One region of the Paenibacillus sp. 2003 genome, then DNA from elsewhere that is predicted to be linked to it. Evidence: predicted binding sites of a transcription regulator. Region 1 holds the regulator's gene; the other holds the start of a gene.
The links. Region 1 encodes LexA, which represses DNA repair genes until DNA is damaged. Its sites were predicted from a motif close to CGAACATATGTTCG; they were not measured.
Positions count from the first base shown of each region.

Region 1 (8,116 bases):
CCCGTATGTGTTCAAACCGTCAATGGAGGCAGCTTCCTCCAGTTCTTCAGGCATATTTTCAAAAAATGACTTCATGATCAGCATGTTGTATATGCTAATTGCGCCAGGAACAACAAGTGCCCACATGGTGTTGTTGAATCCAAGGGAATTAATCAACACATAGTTTGGAATCAATCCACCACTGAAGAACATCGTGAATACGGCGAACATTGTCAGAAACTTGCGACCCATTAACCTCTTTTTGGACAGGGCATATGCGAAAATAGTCGTCATAAACATGGAGATTAATGTACCTACTATGGTGTAGATAATCGTGTTTTTATAGTTGGTCCAGAACATACTGTCACGTGAGATGGTCTTGTATGTCTCTACATTGAATCCTCTTGGGAACAGACTAACCTTGCCCGAATTAATATAGGACTCACTACTGAAAGATTGTGCCACGACATTTAAGAATGGATAGAGGGTTATAAATACCACGAATAGCAGAAAGATAACATTGAATACTTTAAATACCTTATAAGATCTGGATTCCTGCATGATGCTCCTCCTTTACCATAAGCTTCTTTGTGTCAGTCTGCGTGAGATGGCATTTACGGAGAACACCAGAATCAGACCGATCAGCGATTCGAACAACCCAATTGCGGTAGCATAACTGAAGTTACTGGATTCCAGTCCGACCCGATACAGGTAAGTGGAGATCACATCAGATGTCTCGTAGATCAGCGGGTTGTACAAGAGTAAGATTTTTTCAAATCCAACAGCCAGGAAATTACCCATGTTCAAAATCAATAACGTCACAATCGTTGGCAAGATCCCTGGAATCGTTACATGAATCGTTTGCTTCCACCGATTGGCACCATCGATACGCGCAGCTTCATACAAAGAATCATCAATGGTTGTCAGTGCAGCCAGATACAGAATCGCTCCCCAACCCATACCCTGCCATACCTCAGAAGTGATATAGATTGTTCTGAACCACTCAGCCCGCTGCATAAAAGGAATATTGTCTCCGGTGAAGAAAGCCACCAGTCCATTAATGGAACCATTCACTGCTGTCAGCTGCAGGATCATACCCGCAACGATAACGATGGACAGAAAATGAGGCAGATAAGACGCGGTCTGTACAAACTTTTTAAATCGTTTACTCTTCACTTCGTTAAGCATCAAAGCAAAAATAATTGGAACCGGGAATGTAAAGAGTAACGCAAGTCCGCCTAACATCAGCGTATTACCGAATACTCTCCAGAAGGTAGGGTCCTCAATAAACATTTTGAAGTATCTTAATCCAACCCACGTTTCTCCAAATATACTTCCCCCGGGAACAAAACGTCTGAACGCAATCACATTACCAATCATCGGCCCATATTTGAAAATAAGGAGATAAATGATGGGAAGGATTAATAGTGAATACAGCTGCCAGTCTTTGCGGAACAAAGTTGCTGCCGTTCGTAATCTGCTCTCTTTACGTAAAGATGTCATGGTTAACGTTGTTTTAGCGGTTTCCGACTCCATGTGTTTTCACTCCGATCCAGGACTTGATAAGTAAGAGTAATTCATGTACAATTCTCATCGTTTCTCCTCTTGTAGAAGACAACAACTCCTTTAACTTCACCCCCACTACGAAATAGATAATTGCTAAATGTAAGCGATATCAATTTGATGTATTATGTAGAATCACACAATCCAAGATGCTTCACATCATTAATTAGCACTTACTACGTGGTGTGATCTCCAAATCGAAAGAAGATTTTTCAAAATATTAAGCGCTTACAATCAATCGAAAATAATAAGCAATAACTCCCTGCTTCCATTTTGATGAAGTCAGTCAAAAAGAAATTGCTTTAGGACAAGCTAAATACTAGTCATACTAGTATGTTAGTTATATTCTAATCCAGCTTCCCTCTAATTTCAATAACTTTTAGTAAAAAAAATGGATATCTCTTTTAACAAGGTAATTTAGTCAACAAGCTCAAATAAAAAAACATTGGTAACTTCAAGAACGACGTCATCGTTCATTGAAGCTTCCAATGTTTCAGGGTGCTGAGGAAAGATTTCATAGCTGATCTGCTTAGAAATTAGCAATAAGCTGATTTAATTCCGATAAATGCGTTATTTCATGGTCTGGCGCATACGTTTCATTGTTGGTCTTATGCTCACGGTTAATCCATACGGATTGGATGCCAGATGATAAAGCACCACGAATATCAGTCGTTAACTTGTCTCCAACCATCATGCTCTCTTCGGGTTTAACACCCAGTTTACTCAAAGCATGTTCAAATATCGACGGATCTGGTTTTCCTTTTCCGAAGTTACCCGAGATAATAATCTCATCAAAAAAAGGAGTCAATTCAGGTACACCATCCAACTTCTCTTGTTGCAAAGCAGGACAACCGTTTGTTAACAACAACAGTTTGTACTTTCCTTGTAACTGACGCAAGGTATCCATCGTTTCTTCGTATACATGAGGTCTGGATCTCCGTTCTACTCCAAACTGTGCGGCCAGTTGTTCAGCAAGATCTTCCCGATCTATACCCAACTTCAACAAGCCACGACGCCAGGATTCTTTACGGTAAACTGGAGCAAGCTGTTCCAACTGACGGAACTCAGGTTGATCCCCACCAGTAAAGTTAGCCCAAAGACCTTCAAACGGATTGATTCCAATCATTTTAGTAAAAGGAAAGGTTTCATATGATTCATACAGTCCACGTGCCTCATTACGAACAGCTTCTTCAAGTTCTTCTGGTTTAACCCCAGTCTCTTGCGCTGCGATTAGACAAGTCTCATGAAAAGCTTCTCGAACACTACGCTCATCCCATAATAAAGTATCATCTAGGTCGAACAAAATCGCTTTTAACGCCATTCCGATCATCTACCCCTTTATGCAATAATTACTTTTCGACGGTTTCCACGGTGATCTGGTGTGCTTTTGCAAACTTCAGCAAACGTTCTGCAATCGCATCTGTATCGTAACGGTTCAATAACTTGGTGAACACCCATCTTTTCCCACGACTGTTATGTTCGATAACAACTGTACCTGGTTCAATTCTGAATTTGACAATATCGTCAACCCCAATTGAACGTTCACGATTACCCTTCGTCGTGATAATCCGATTACTGCTAATCTTGATGTATGGACGACGAAGCATGAAGATGACTGCCAAAAATACATAAAGCAGCATGGTCACCCAGTCCCAAGTTGTCATTGGAGCTTGCACAAGAAACGTGCTCATAAACAGATACAAAAAGGCGAGACCAATCAAAAATATAGGGAACAAAAGGCTGCGTCCCTTAAAGACTTCTTCACCTGGTGTACCTGTGATTGGTTGACCACTTTTTTTGCGTTGCTGATTTAACTGCTTGGAATTTTTCTTAACCGTTCTCTCGAACGAACGCGACATGAGAATCCCCCTTATGTGTCTTTGTATCGGCTTACATAATTGCAAACCAACATTTCCCCCTATAAATTGCACACTCAAAATAACAGGAAGAAACCTAAATATCATAATGATATCATTAGGTTTCGTTAGTGTTTGAGTTTGCCTTGGTGGCCTTTGTCATTCTCATCATCAACAATCTCAATGGTATCCAGTTGTTGTCTGAAATTGCTGCGAATATTACTCAAATAAATCTCTCTTAGCTCGGCACGTTCAGCAAGTTCTTCCTCCGACAATCCAGTGGACTTTTGCTTACGAGCCAATTCGTTAATGCGTGCTACCAGACTATCTATATCCAAGCTTGTCCCCTCCAAAAATACAAAGTCATATTAACTTTGCCATTATAAAGGCAGCTTGTCAAGCTGACACGCGTTAACACTCATTGATGTGCATTTTATTCTGCAAATTGCGGTAGAGTTAGTACTTGCCCCACTTGGATGGAAGTCGCTTGAAGTTGATTCACTTTCTTAATTGCTTCTATATAAATACGTGTATCCATATTCGTCGGTTTATGTTCCAAAGAAATACTCCATAATGTTTCCCCTTGTGAAACGGCTATCTTTCCTCCAGGCAGAACATCATTCTCATTGCCAGCAAATACAGTTAAAACAGTGCTGCATCCAATAAATATAATCAAAGAGGTAATGGCTACCTTTAACATCCATGAAGAAATCTTGAAACGCGCTAAAACCTTCTTGTAGTTCCCTATTTTAGACTTCACCAGTTCCGAATTCATTGGTTCATAAATGCTTTGATAAGTAGAATATCTCATTAAATACCCGCCTCCAAACGTTTGTTCCTATCTGTTGAAATCAATATAACACGAACACTTGTTTTGTTCAATAGATTTTTAGAACAATTGTGCGCTTCTTTTTTGAAGGAGAAATTTCTTATTTCACTTCCTTTTGCAAAGCATTTGCAGTATTATGCTCTGACTTTTGGACAATTTCTGTTCTATAAGTTTAAAAACACTGATTTAATGCTATTTTATTTAGAACTTATGTTTGTACGAACGGAGGTTCTATGTTATAATTTTCCCAAACGTTACTAAAATGGGGTTGATACGGTATGTCGAAGATATCCAGCAGGCAGCAGGCTATTCTGGAGTTTATACGAAATGAAGTCCGGTTGAAGGGGTATCCTCCTTCCGTACGGGAAATTGGTGAAGCTGTTGGACTGGCTTCCAGCTCAACAGTACATGGACATTTGGATCGTTTGGAGAAAAAAGGTTTGATCCGACGCGACCCTACCAAGCCAAGAGCCATTGAGCTTTTGAGCCAGGAAGAATCTGAGCATTCTCATCAATTTGCTCATAGCGTTGCACGTATTCCTGTTGTTGGTAAGGTTACAGCCGGGGTTCCAATCACTGCAACCGAGAACATTGAAGACTACTTCCCTCTTCCTACACATTATGTAGGCGAACAAAAAGTGTTTATGCTTTCAGTAGTGGGAGATAGTATGGTGGAAGCTGGAATCGTTAATGGAGATTACGTTATTGTCCGTCAACAGCAAACTGCTGATAACGGTGATATCGTCGTTGCAATGACTGAAGACGATGAAGCTACAGTGAAAACGTTCTATAAAGAGAAAGATCATATTCGCCTTCAACCGGAGAATGCGACCTTCGAACCTTTACGTTTGAAACATGTTAGTATTCTGGGTAAAGTCATTGGCCTTTTCCGAGATATTCATTAATATTTAACTTGAGTAACACAACTAGATGTAATGAAATACGAAAGAGGTTGCCCTGATCAACAGGACAACCTCTTTTTTTCATGTTTATGTTATTTTTGCGGCTAATTATTCACTGCGTTTCAGAACACTCTTGTGATGCGAGAACACATCAAAGCTCTGTTGACCGTGATATGAGCCCATACCGCTCTCTCCGACACCACCAAACGGGAGATAGTGTGAAGTCATATGAGAAAGTGTGTCATTAATACATCCCCCACCGAAGGATACTTGATTCAGAACCTGATCCTGCAGTTGCTCATCCTGTGTGAAGAGATATAGCGCCAATGGTTTTGGCCGGCGAACAATCTCATCCAGCATAGGATTCAGGTCACTGTACGTAAACACAGGAAGAATTGGACCGAAGATCTCTTCTTGCATCACAGCTGATTCCCAGTTCACATCGCCAAGTACAGTCGGTTCAATGAGCAACTGCTCACGTACAGAACGTCCACCAATCAGCGTTTTGCCATCTGTGAGGAATCCCGACAACCGATCAAAGTTACGCGCATTGACAATGTGCGGGAAATCAGCATTCTGTAGCACATCATCTCCAAATTTATCTTTGATCTCTGCACTAATCAGATCAATCAATTCATCATGAACTTGTTCATGCACAAGCAAGTAATCCGGAGCAACGCATGTTTGCCCTGCATTCAGGAATTTACCGCGAACAATACGTTGAGCCACCAGCTTCAAATCTGCATCACTATGGACAATAGCAGGGCTCTTGCCACCCAACTCAAGAGTTACAGGAGTCAAGTGCTCCGCAGCTGCCTTCATAACAATGCGACCAACACCTGTGCTTCCTGTGAAGAAAATATAATCAAACTTCTCTTTCAACAATGCTGTGCTGGCTTCGACTTCCCCTTCCATAACGGCAATATACTCCTGAGGGAAGATCTCCTGTATCAGATCATATGTCAGACGAGATACGGCTGGTGTTAATTCAGAAGGCTTGATAACTGCACAGTTACCAGCTGCAATTGCTCCAATCAGTGGACCAAAGGCCAGTTGGAAAGGATAGTTCCAAGGCGCAATAATAAGCGTCACTCCGTATGGTTCAGGGTAAATGGTGCTCACCCCATCCGGTATAGCCGAATTGGTTGGGACTTGTTTTGCTGCAGCCCATTCATGCAGATGTTCTAGTGCAAAATCCAGTTCACCCAGAACAATGCGAATCTCGGAACCGTAAGCTTCCGACTCGGATTTGTTCAGATCAGCCCGAAGTGCATCTTGAATCCGTTGCTGATACTTTTCAATTCCTTTTTTAAGCTGTTGAAGTGCATTAATCCGATACTCGATATTTTTAGTTTGTCCTGTATAAAAAAATGTACGTTGTTCTGTCACCAGTTGTTTTGCTTGATCCATATTAACATCTCCAATTAATTATTTAAAATTAAATTGCTAAAAATTTAATTAAAGTATACCTCCTCTATATGAAACTTTCAACATACGTTTGAAACATTGATTTGAGAGTATTTGAAGTTGGGTTGAGGTTTTAAAAGCTAGTACTCCCTTCTATTTCATGGCTATTAGAAGTTCTAAACTTGATTTAAATCTTTTGTTTTCGACAGTTTAATGCACTGTAGAAAGAATTCTAATTTCAGTTTCTCTTTAATAAGTTAATGATTTTATCCGTTCCCGCCCACAATTTCACAGCGAGCAGATTTTAATCCAACAACTACTCCTGAGATCGGCTTATATGTGCCAATAGAAGTAAACAGAACCCCGAGTCTGTCCGATTATTCGTATAAAGGCGTGTTATATTTATCAGATCAAAACCGCAATCTGCCATTTAAGAGTTATTGACTCTAAGAAAGGATACGAACGATACGATCGTGACGAGTTGCCTATGGAAATGTGCGCCGAGGGTGGTGAAGGTGAAGATATCGAATACATAAGTCCATCGGATAATCGTGGTGCCGGCAGCTTGGTAGGTAATCAGTTGGAGGAATATCCAGACGGTACATTAGTAGAATTTATATTTGAGTAAGGGGATAAATTTTTTTATGAGTGAAAAACTTAACGTAATTAGTGACTACTTTGGTGTTTTTTGTTTGGGTGCAATCACGTTGTTTATTTTTGTGCTATCAGTAATGTTTATTATCAAGAGTTTTATCAATATTTATAGAAAATTAAAAGGTATAAATTCTCCGGCAATGACACCCTGTAAAACATGTAGACGCTCGATTTCAAACACTGCTATTATTTGTCCGTACTGTGGTGAACATTACGGTAAAATGAATGAATTAGGTGATTCAATATTTATCTGTTTCCTTTTTGGTTTAGGTCTTTTCATATTAGGAATTGCGAGTCTAACTGAGTCCGTTGAATGGTTTGAGCGTACTTATATGAACTGATCGACACAAATGATATTCTCCATAACTTACCGCCTCAATCCTTTGTAGCAAACCGCTATAATTGGGTTGAGATGTTTTTATGTTCATAAGTCCTATGTTACTTGAAACAGCACCGGGTCCCTTCTCTCATTCGGATTACCTTTTTGAACCGAAGTTGATGGACATCGGTTGATATATTCGCAACAGTCCGGATCCGTCCGGTTATATACACGTCACAATAATGACTGCACTCGTCAGTACCCGGAATTACAGTTGCCGTTTGACTCAGACATCATTTTGGACGGTGAAGTAGCATGCGCCTATCCAACAACGGGACTGAACGATTTCGAAGCATTCATGAGCCGCTTCAGCACTAAACAGGATAGTAAGATACAACAGCTCACTCGTACGCTGCCAGCCACATTCGCTATATTTGATATTCTTTTCTTCCAAGGACGAGATCTACGTAAACTACCTCTTATGGAACGCAAGATGATCCTACACAGTCTGTCTCTTCCTTCCTCTAACTTTGGAGTTGTACCCCATATAGAAGGTGCTGGAGAGGAGTTATAAACTCAGATAGAGACTATGGGTATGGAAGGTGTA
Region 1 is NZ_JAVDTB010000001.1:2,450,825-2,458,940, forward strand. It holds gene J2X75_RS10555 (carbohydrate ABC transporter permease) at 1-540, opposite strand, end outside; gene J2X75_RS10560 (ABC transporter permease) at 553-1,482, opposite strand; gene J2X75_RS10565 (HAD family hydrolase) at 2,072-2,863, opposite strand; gene J2X75_RS10570 (hypothetical protein) at 2,892-3,401, opposite strand; gene J2X75_RS10575 (DUF896 domain-containing protein) at 3,527-3,736, opposite strand; gene J2X75_RS10580 (LysM peptidoglycan-binding domain-containing protein) at 3,832-4,209, opposite strand; gene lexA (transcriptional repressor LexA) at 4,506-5,132, shown strand; gene J2X75_RS10590 (aldehyde dehydrogenase) at 5,238-6,539, opposite strand; partial or broken gene J2X75_RS10595 (NucA/NucB deoxyribonuclease domain-containing protein) at 6,967-7,164, shown strand; gene J2X75_RS10600 (hypothetical protein) at 7,181-7,531, shown strand; partial or broken gene J2X75_RS10605 (ATP-dependent DNA ligase) at 7,611-8,116, shown strand, end outside.

Region 2 (8,116 bases), 1.6 Mb from region 1:
TGGTCAAATTGGCCAAACAAAACGCATAAGATTACAGATGAAGAGCTCCCGCAAGGGGGCTTTTCTCTAATGATTACAAACGGATTACAGAGCTGTTCTTGTAATTCATTTTCATTTTATATATCATTAACGTGACCCATTTTTAGAAGATGTCTCAGATTGTTGTCCAGTGGACACGTTCTGTTGCTGTCGAATAATGTGGAATAATGCATTACGGGGTGTTGAAATGGAATCTAAACAATGGTACATGGAATATAAAATACATAAGAACAGACCCGGTTTGTTAGGTGATATCGCCTCTATGCTGGGGATGCTTGAAGTGAATATATTGACCATTAACGGTGTTGAAGGCAAAACTCGAGGCATGCTGCTTGAATCGGATGATGATGAAAAAATCCGTTTGCTTGGTGAAATGCTTGGCAAAGTAAACAGCATCACCGTATCGGCTTTGCGTCAACCTAAATTGGTGGATATTTTGGCCGTGCGTCATGGCAGATACATTGACCGTGACTCGGATGATCGCAAGACATTTCGTTTCACACGAGATGAACTTGGGTTACTTGTGGACTTTTTGGGTGAAGTATTTAAGAGGGAAGGCAATCAGGTCATCGGTTTGCGCGGAATGCCTCGTGTTGGTAAAACGGAGTCTATTATTGCGGGCAGCGTATGTGCAATGAAGCGATGGACGTTTGTTTCCTCCACACTTCTTCGTCAGACGATAAGGAGTCAAATGTCCGAAGACGAATTGAACCCGAACAATGTCTTCATCATTGACGGAATTGTAAGTACGATTCGTTCCAGCGAGCGGCATTACAATTTGTTGCAGGATATTATGTCGATGCCAAGTACCAAAGTTATTGAACATCCGGATATTTTTGTGCAGGAATCCGAATATGATTTTAATGATTTTGATATTATTATTGAACTTCGCAACAATCCGAATGAAGAAATTATTTATGATACGTTTACGGCTAGCTACACCGACGAATTGTAAGGAACCGTACGGAATCATGAAATAGATTAGCAACAACTCAAGAGATAAACATAAGGAGGAGATGGCATGTCTGAACTGGGTCAGCAGTTAAGGGAGGCCCGGCTGCAAAAAGGGATGAGTCTTGACGATGTACAGGAAATGACAAAAATTCGCAAGAGGTATCTGGAGGCCATAGAAGCAGGAGACTATAAAGTGCTGCCGGGTAGCTTCTATGTGCGTGCTTTCATCAAAACCTATGCGGAGACCGTGGGACTGAATCCTGATGAGCTGCTGGAGGGACACAAAAAAGACGTACCCGCAGAAGAGACGGAAGCAACGATGGAACCGGTTATTCAGAAGCGTTCCAGCCGTCCGGTTGAGCGTAGTAATCGGTGGATGTCTGTCGCGCTGATGTGGACATTCCCTGTTTTGATCGTAGTACTGTTGTATGTATACGTGGTGTATAACAATGGTGATGAATCAGACAATCCGGGGCTTGATTCAGTCAAAATTACAGACAGTCAACAACAGCCTGAGGATAAACCGGATCCACCTGCCGACAACGGACAGGCAACTAATCCGCCTGCGACAGATTCAGGTACTGACGGTACTGGTGAGGGCGACGCTGGCGGTAATGGTGGCGGTACAGACACTGAAGGACAGACGGACGGTCAAACTGATGGCCAAACTGATGGTCAAACCGACGGACAAACGGGAGAAAATCAGGAAGAACCGACAGACAATTCACCGTCTAATGTGACTGTTGCAGAAGATGGGAAATCAGGAAATATTACGAACTTTAAAGTTAACGGTAGTGCAGGGCAACCTGTAACGGTTACGATCAAAGCAACAGGTCATAGCTGGCTGGAAGTGTACAAAGGCGAAAACTCCAGTGGAGAGAAGTTGGAGTATGGTAACACAGCCGAAGGTGACAGCTATACCTTTGAGTTGGATAGTACAGGAATGTATATTAAGTCCGGTTACGCTGCAGCGACCACGATTGAGGTTGGCGGGCAAGTTGTAACGGATGGCAAGGCGACCAATCGGATCCGTCTGAAGCTTGGTGAAGACAGTAGTAACACTACTTCTTCCACAGGTGTTGAAAATGGATCAACGGACGGTACAGGGGGTACCACGGGTAGCGAATAACCAGGTCAACTGCAGGAGACAATAATCGTGTCTTAACTTGCAGTTAACTTTTGGTGAAGTGAGGTGGATGGCTGTGACAGTCAGCTGGATCGTAACAGGTTTAGGGATCATTGTCAGCCTCCTGGGTTATTACCTGACTCCAAGTGCTTGGGGTTACGGAATATTGGGTTTTGGACTTGCACATGTACTTTTGGGTGTGCTCGATATGTTCAGACAGCCCAACCGCAGCCGCTATTAGTTGGAAGCTGGATCAGCAAGCATTTTTGGCAGCCACTTGAAGTGGCTGCCAAAAATGCTTTTTTCTTTGTGTAAAACAGCTTGAAATTAGACTTTTGCTTAAGGTATCCTCTATAATGTTACAGAACATACGATTAACTGAAAGGGTGACTGGTTTGAGCTCAGAAAATTCATTTGATATCGTGTCCAAAATGGACTTGCAAGAACTGACAAATGCCGTTACACAAACCGAGAAAGAAATTGGCACTCGTTATGACTTCAAGGGCAGCAAGAGCAGCCTGAAACTGGATAAGGATGCGTTAACGATCGTATCTGATGATGAGACCAAACTCAAGGCTGTCATTGACGTGCTGCAATCCAAAATGGCGAAGCGTGGTCTACCATTGAAAAACATCGATTACGCAAAGGTAGAGCCAGCGTCTTCTGGTACAGTCCGCCAGCGTTTGAATTTTAAACAGGGGATTGATCAGGACATCGCCAAGAAAATCAATATTCTTATTCGGGACTCCAAGATGAAAGTGAAGAGTCAGATTCAGGGAGACCAGCTGCGGGTAACTGGTAAGAGTAAAAATGATTTGCAAGCTGTCATGCAGCTGCTAAATGGTGCTAATCTACCTCTGGATTTGCAATATACAAATTTTAAGTAATATGGTCATTTTGTAGCTAAAGTGTTTTTTGACACGGTATTGGGCGTATATTATACTAAGTGTGCATTGCTGGCAGTCAAGCATCAAGTCCAGTCCTCATCGTTTGCTGACTTTGTGAAAAGCAGTACATCTTCTGGAAGTCACCGGAACGTTTAAAGCGGTTTTGCTTTTGAGCGGTTGACTTTATTTTTTGCGTTTCTACATAGTGGGATCATGTTAATCTGGATTGACATTGAAACTGTACATTTCATGTTCCGGATGATGATAACGGGATTATGATGATTGTTTGGAGTAATGGAGGATATGAGGGAGGGCGTCTTGTGAATTTACCCAACCGGATTACGCTTGCACGAATTTGCTTAATCCCTTTTTTGATGGTGTTCCTGCTCGTGGATTTTCCATTTTATCCAGAGCCGTTGCAGCTTGGAAGCTTTTCGCTTCCGTATAATCAACTGATTGCTGCTGTTATTTTTATCATCGCCGCAAGCACAGATGGAATTGACGGATACCTTGCGCGGAAAAATAACATGGTTACCAATCTGGGGAAACTGCTCGATCCACTCGCAGACAAGCTGCTGGTTACTGCAGTATTGATCTCGCTTGTGGAGATGGGCAAGCTGGATTCCTGGATTGCAGTTGTTATTATTAGTCGTGAATTTGCAGTTACCGGCTTGCGTCAAATTGCATTGCTTGATGGTTCGGTTGTTGCCGCCAGTGCTTGGGGCAAGCTGAAGACTGTAGTGCAGATTGTGGCGATTGTGCTGTTGCTGTTGAATAATTTCCCGTTTTCATACACGGGTATTCACGTCGATATTATTGCGGTATGGGCAGCAGCGCTTATTACCATCTGGTCGGGTATCGATTACTTTATCAAAAACAAAAATTTGCTTCATTTAACAAAAGCATAATGGTTTGTTCTTAAATGGGTAATCATGAAGGAAGCATTGGGTCAGGGGCAATAGGAAATTATCCTATTGCCCTTTGATCACTCACCACGTGTATAGGAGGATGCTCAATGAAGGCAGAAATCATTGCAGTTGGCACAGAGCTGCTGCTTGGACAAATCGTCAATACCAATGCCAGATACCTATCCCGTGAATTGGCTGCGATGGGGATCGATGTATATTTCCAAACGGTGGTTGGGGATAACCTGAACCGACTTAGTGAAGCTATTCGCATTGCGCAGAGCCGTGCAGACATTATTTTATTTTCCGGTGGCATCGGACCTACCCAAGATGATCTGACCAAGGATGCGCTCGCAGCTGTTCTTAACCGAAAACTGCATACAGATCGAATGGCAATGGACAAAATTGAGAGCTTTTTCAGAGATCGTAATGTGGACATGACAGAGAATAACCGACGTCAGGCGATCGTTATTGATGGCGGAACACCTCTGGCCAATGAAACGGGCCTTGCGGCAGGAAATGCGATTTCTGACAATGACAAATATTATGTTGTGATGCCTGGACCACCTAAAGAGCTGATTCCAATGTTTGAACAGGAAGTCAAACCTTGGCTGTTCCAGCATGTACTCACAGAAGAGATGCCGATCTATTCCCGAATGCTCAAATTCGCAGGTATTGGTGAATCTGCTTTGGAAGATCGACTATTGGATCTGATTGACGCGCAGACAGACCCTACGATTGCTCCTTACGCGAGCGAAGGCGAAGTTACGGTACGTGTATCCACAAAGGCTGCGAGTGAGGGAGAGGCGAAGCTGAAGCTGGATGCGATGGAGGTTCAGATTCGGGAGCGTTTGACAGAACATCTCTACGCGAATGAGGATGTGCCTATAGAGTACACGATTGTAACCATGATGTCTGACATGGGGCTGACGCTCAGCGCTGCTGAGAGCTGTACAGGAGGGCTTGTCATGCAAAGTCTGACCTCTGTACCCGGAAGTGCGTCAATGCTCAAAGGTGGAATTGTTTGTTACTCCAATGAAATTAAAGAAAAGCTGCTGAATGTGCCTCATGATTATCTGGAAGGTGAAGATGCACCAGGGGCGGTAAGTCCTGAGGTTGCAAAAGTGCTTGCTGAGCAGATCCGCATGATTGGCGATGCTGATTTTGGCTTGGCTGTTACCGGTGTAGCTGGACCGGGATATTCGGAACGCAAACCACCCGGACTTGTCTTCATCGCTCTTGCTGAACGTGGAAAAGAAACGGAAATTCATGAGCTGCGTATTAATGGTAATCGCGAGACGGTTCGCATTCGTTCAGCCAAAGCGATTCTCTATCGTTTATGGCAAAAACTTGTGGCGATGGATTGATTAGTTAATAGCTTCGATTGCATTTACAGTTCCAAGCAAGTATAATTAAGGAAGACGGAAGAACCGTAGAATTAGGCTTTACAGCCTTGTTTACGGTTCTTTTTTCTGTTTAATGGAAAGTTTCCTTGAGGAAGAGGCGCCTCGGCCTTTACAAAAAAAACGAATGTATGTTCGAAAAAAAGCTTGGCAAACGTGTTAAAACAAGGTATCATTATCTTATAAACAGTAAAGGGTGTGAGCTTATTGTCAGACCGTCGTGCCGCGCTTGATATGGCGCTCCGTCAAATAGAGAAGCAATTTGGTAAAGGATCCATCATGAAACTGGGTGAGTCCACGCATATGAATGTGGAAATTATTCCCAGTGGTTCCTTGGCTTTGGATATTGCATTAGGAACAGGCGGCTTGCCTAAAGGCCGTATTGTTGAAATATATGGACCTGAATCCTCAGGTAAAACAACTGTCGCATTGCATGCGATTGCTGAAGTACAACGCGTTGGTGGACAAGCAGCATTTATCGATGCCGAGCATGCTCTTGATCCTCAATATGCAAGCAAATTGGGTGTTAACATTGACGAATTGCTTCTATCTCAGCCAGATACGGGTGAGCAAGGGCTGGAAATTGCAGAAGCTCTTGTGCGCAGTGGTGCAGTAGATATCGTTGTTATTGACTCTGTAGCCGCATTGGTACCAAAAGCAGAGATTGAAGGCGAAATGGGTGATTCACACGTAGGTTTGCAAGCGCGTTTGATGTCTCAGGCGCTGCGTAAATTGTCTGGTGCAATCAGCAAATCCAAAACAATCGCAATCTTCATCAACCAGCTTCGTGAGAAAGTCGGCGTTATGTTTGGTAACCCAGAAACAACACCTGGTGGTCGTGCTCTGAAGTTTTATTCCACAGTACGTCTGGATGTGCGTCGTATTGAGAGTATCAAATCAGGCAATGACATGATTGGTAACCGTACTCGTATTAAAGTCGTGAAAAACAAAGTAGCACCTCCGTTTAAACAAGCGGAAGTGGATATCATGTACGGTGAGGGTATCTCGAGAGAAGGCAGTATCATTGACATTGGTACAGAGCTGGACATCGTTAATAAAAGTGGTGCATGGTACTCATACGAAGGCGAGCGTTTAGGACAAGGCCGTGAGAACGCGAAGCAGTTCATGAAAGAGCATAAAGATATTGCTGAAATCATTGAACAAAAAATTCGTGTAGCAAGTAACTTGACTACTGCAGTTCCTGCGCCAACTAGTGAAGAGCAACAAAAAGAAGCAGCAGAAGAACAAGAATTGTTTGAAATCAACGAGTAATCTCTCAAGTCCTCCCTTGTTGGGAGGATCCTGAGGGTGTTGCCCTCTGGACTCCGTAAACTTATCTGATTGAGCTTGGATCAATCTGGATAATGGATTGTAGTGGGTGTACTCGTGCTGCCTAACAGCCCCTGTCCCAATGGACAGGGGCTGTTAGCACGCTAACTGTGGAGTAAAGGCCGGGCTGAGTTCCCGGTCTTTTGTATTATTAGTGTTCTTTGTCTTCTTTGTCTTATGTGAAGATGTGCTTGGCGTAGTCAGAATGAAAATGTTATGAAAGGGGAGACCAGAATGGATCAACATGACGAGGACTTATATGAAGAAGCAGAACAGGACGGCCTATCCCAATTTCCGGACAACGAAGAACTGGCTATTACACGTGTAGAACGAACGAAGAGCAGGCAAGCTCGCTATCGAATCAATTTTGGTATCCACTCCATTACGGTTCTTGAAGATGTGATGATAAAATACAGGATGACTCAAGGCAATACGTTTATGAAGAAGGATCTGGAAGAAATCATTGTAGCTGATGAGCGACAGCGGACGTATGCACAGTCTCTGCGCTTTTTGGAGCATAAGCCGCGAACACGCCATGAATTAAGTCAGAAACTTCGTCAAAAAGAGTTTGCTGCACCATTAATTGAAGAGACGCTGGATCGACTTGAGCGGGAGAAGTTAGTGGATGACGATCTATTTGCGAAGGAATGGACAAGACAGCGTATGGAGGGCAAGCGGAAGGGAAAACTGTGGATAAGGCAAGAGCTGCGTCAAAAGGGCATTGCCAATGATCTAATTGCTGAAGCACTGGAAGGTGTTAGTACGGATGCGGAATTTGAGACTGCTCTGAGTGCCGGACGCAAAAAATGGAATCAGGTCAAAGGGGACGTCAAAGCAAAGAAAAATAAAACGCTTCCCTTCCTAATGAGACGTGGTTTTTCAATGGATATGGTGCGCCGGGTCGTGAATTGTTTAATTGAAGAAGATGAGGCTGGGGACCCTGAAGATGACGAAGCGTTGTTATGGGATTAGCAGACTAGAGTCTCTATACTGCATTCTCTTGACAATTTCTTTCGTCAAATACTAAAATGGACATGAGTCTGTAAGAAATGGACAACCCTTTTTCCTTCCAAAAAAGCGGTTTCGGTTTCTTAAGATTTATACCATTCTTAATTATGGGTTCGCTGGAAACAGTGAATAGTACGTGGAAACATGTACATGTGAAATGAAAATCGGCGGGGGATCGCCGTGAGTATTCGTTATTCCCAAACATATGTAAGGTTTGAAAACTGCAAATTGACCCAAGGAATGCCTTGGAGGAACCAACGAGGAGGTGAACAGTATGGAAATTGCAATCACGATCGCTCTCGTTGCAGCCGCGCTATTCATTGGGTTCGGAGTAGGATATTTTATTCGCAAATCTCTTGCAGAGGCTAAAATCTCTAGTGCGGAACAAGCTGCCGTACAAATCGTGGAGAACGCGAAGAAAGAGGCAGAAGCACTGAAGAAAGAAACGGTGCTGGAGGCGAAGGA
Region 2 is NZ_JAVDTB010000001.1:855,352-863,467, forward strand. It holds gene J2X75_RS03980 (DUF3243 domain-containing protein) at 1-29, shown strand, start outside; gene J2X75_RS03985 (DUF3388 domain-containing protein) at 227-994, shown strand; gene J2X75_RS03990 (helix-turn-helix domain-containing protein) at 1,061-2,122, shown strand; gene J2X75_RS03995 (hypothetical protein) at 2,196-2,360, shown strand; gene J2X75_RS04000 (YajQ family cyclic di-GMP-binding protein) at 2,515-3,006, shown strand; gene pgsA (CDP-diacylglycerol--glycerol-3-phosphate 3-phosphatidyltransferase) at 3,327-3,914, shown strand; gene J2X75_RS04010 (competence/damage-inducible protein A) at 4,022-5,278, shown strand; gene recA (recombinase RecA) at 5,522-6,586, shown strand; gene J2X75_RS04020 (regulatory protein RecX) at 6,878-7,615, shown strand; gene rny (ribonuclease Y) at 7,926-8,116, shown strand, end outside.
Region 2: the regulator LexA is predicted to act here: its motif matches at 5,439-5,452, upstream of recA (recombinase RecA).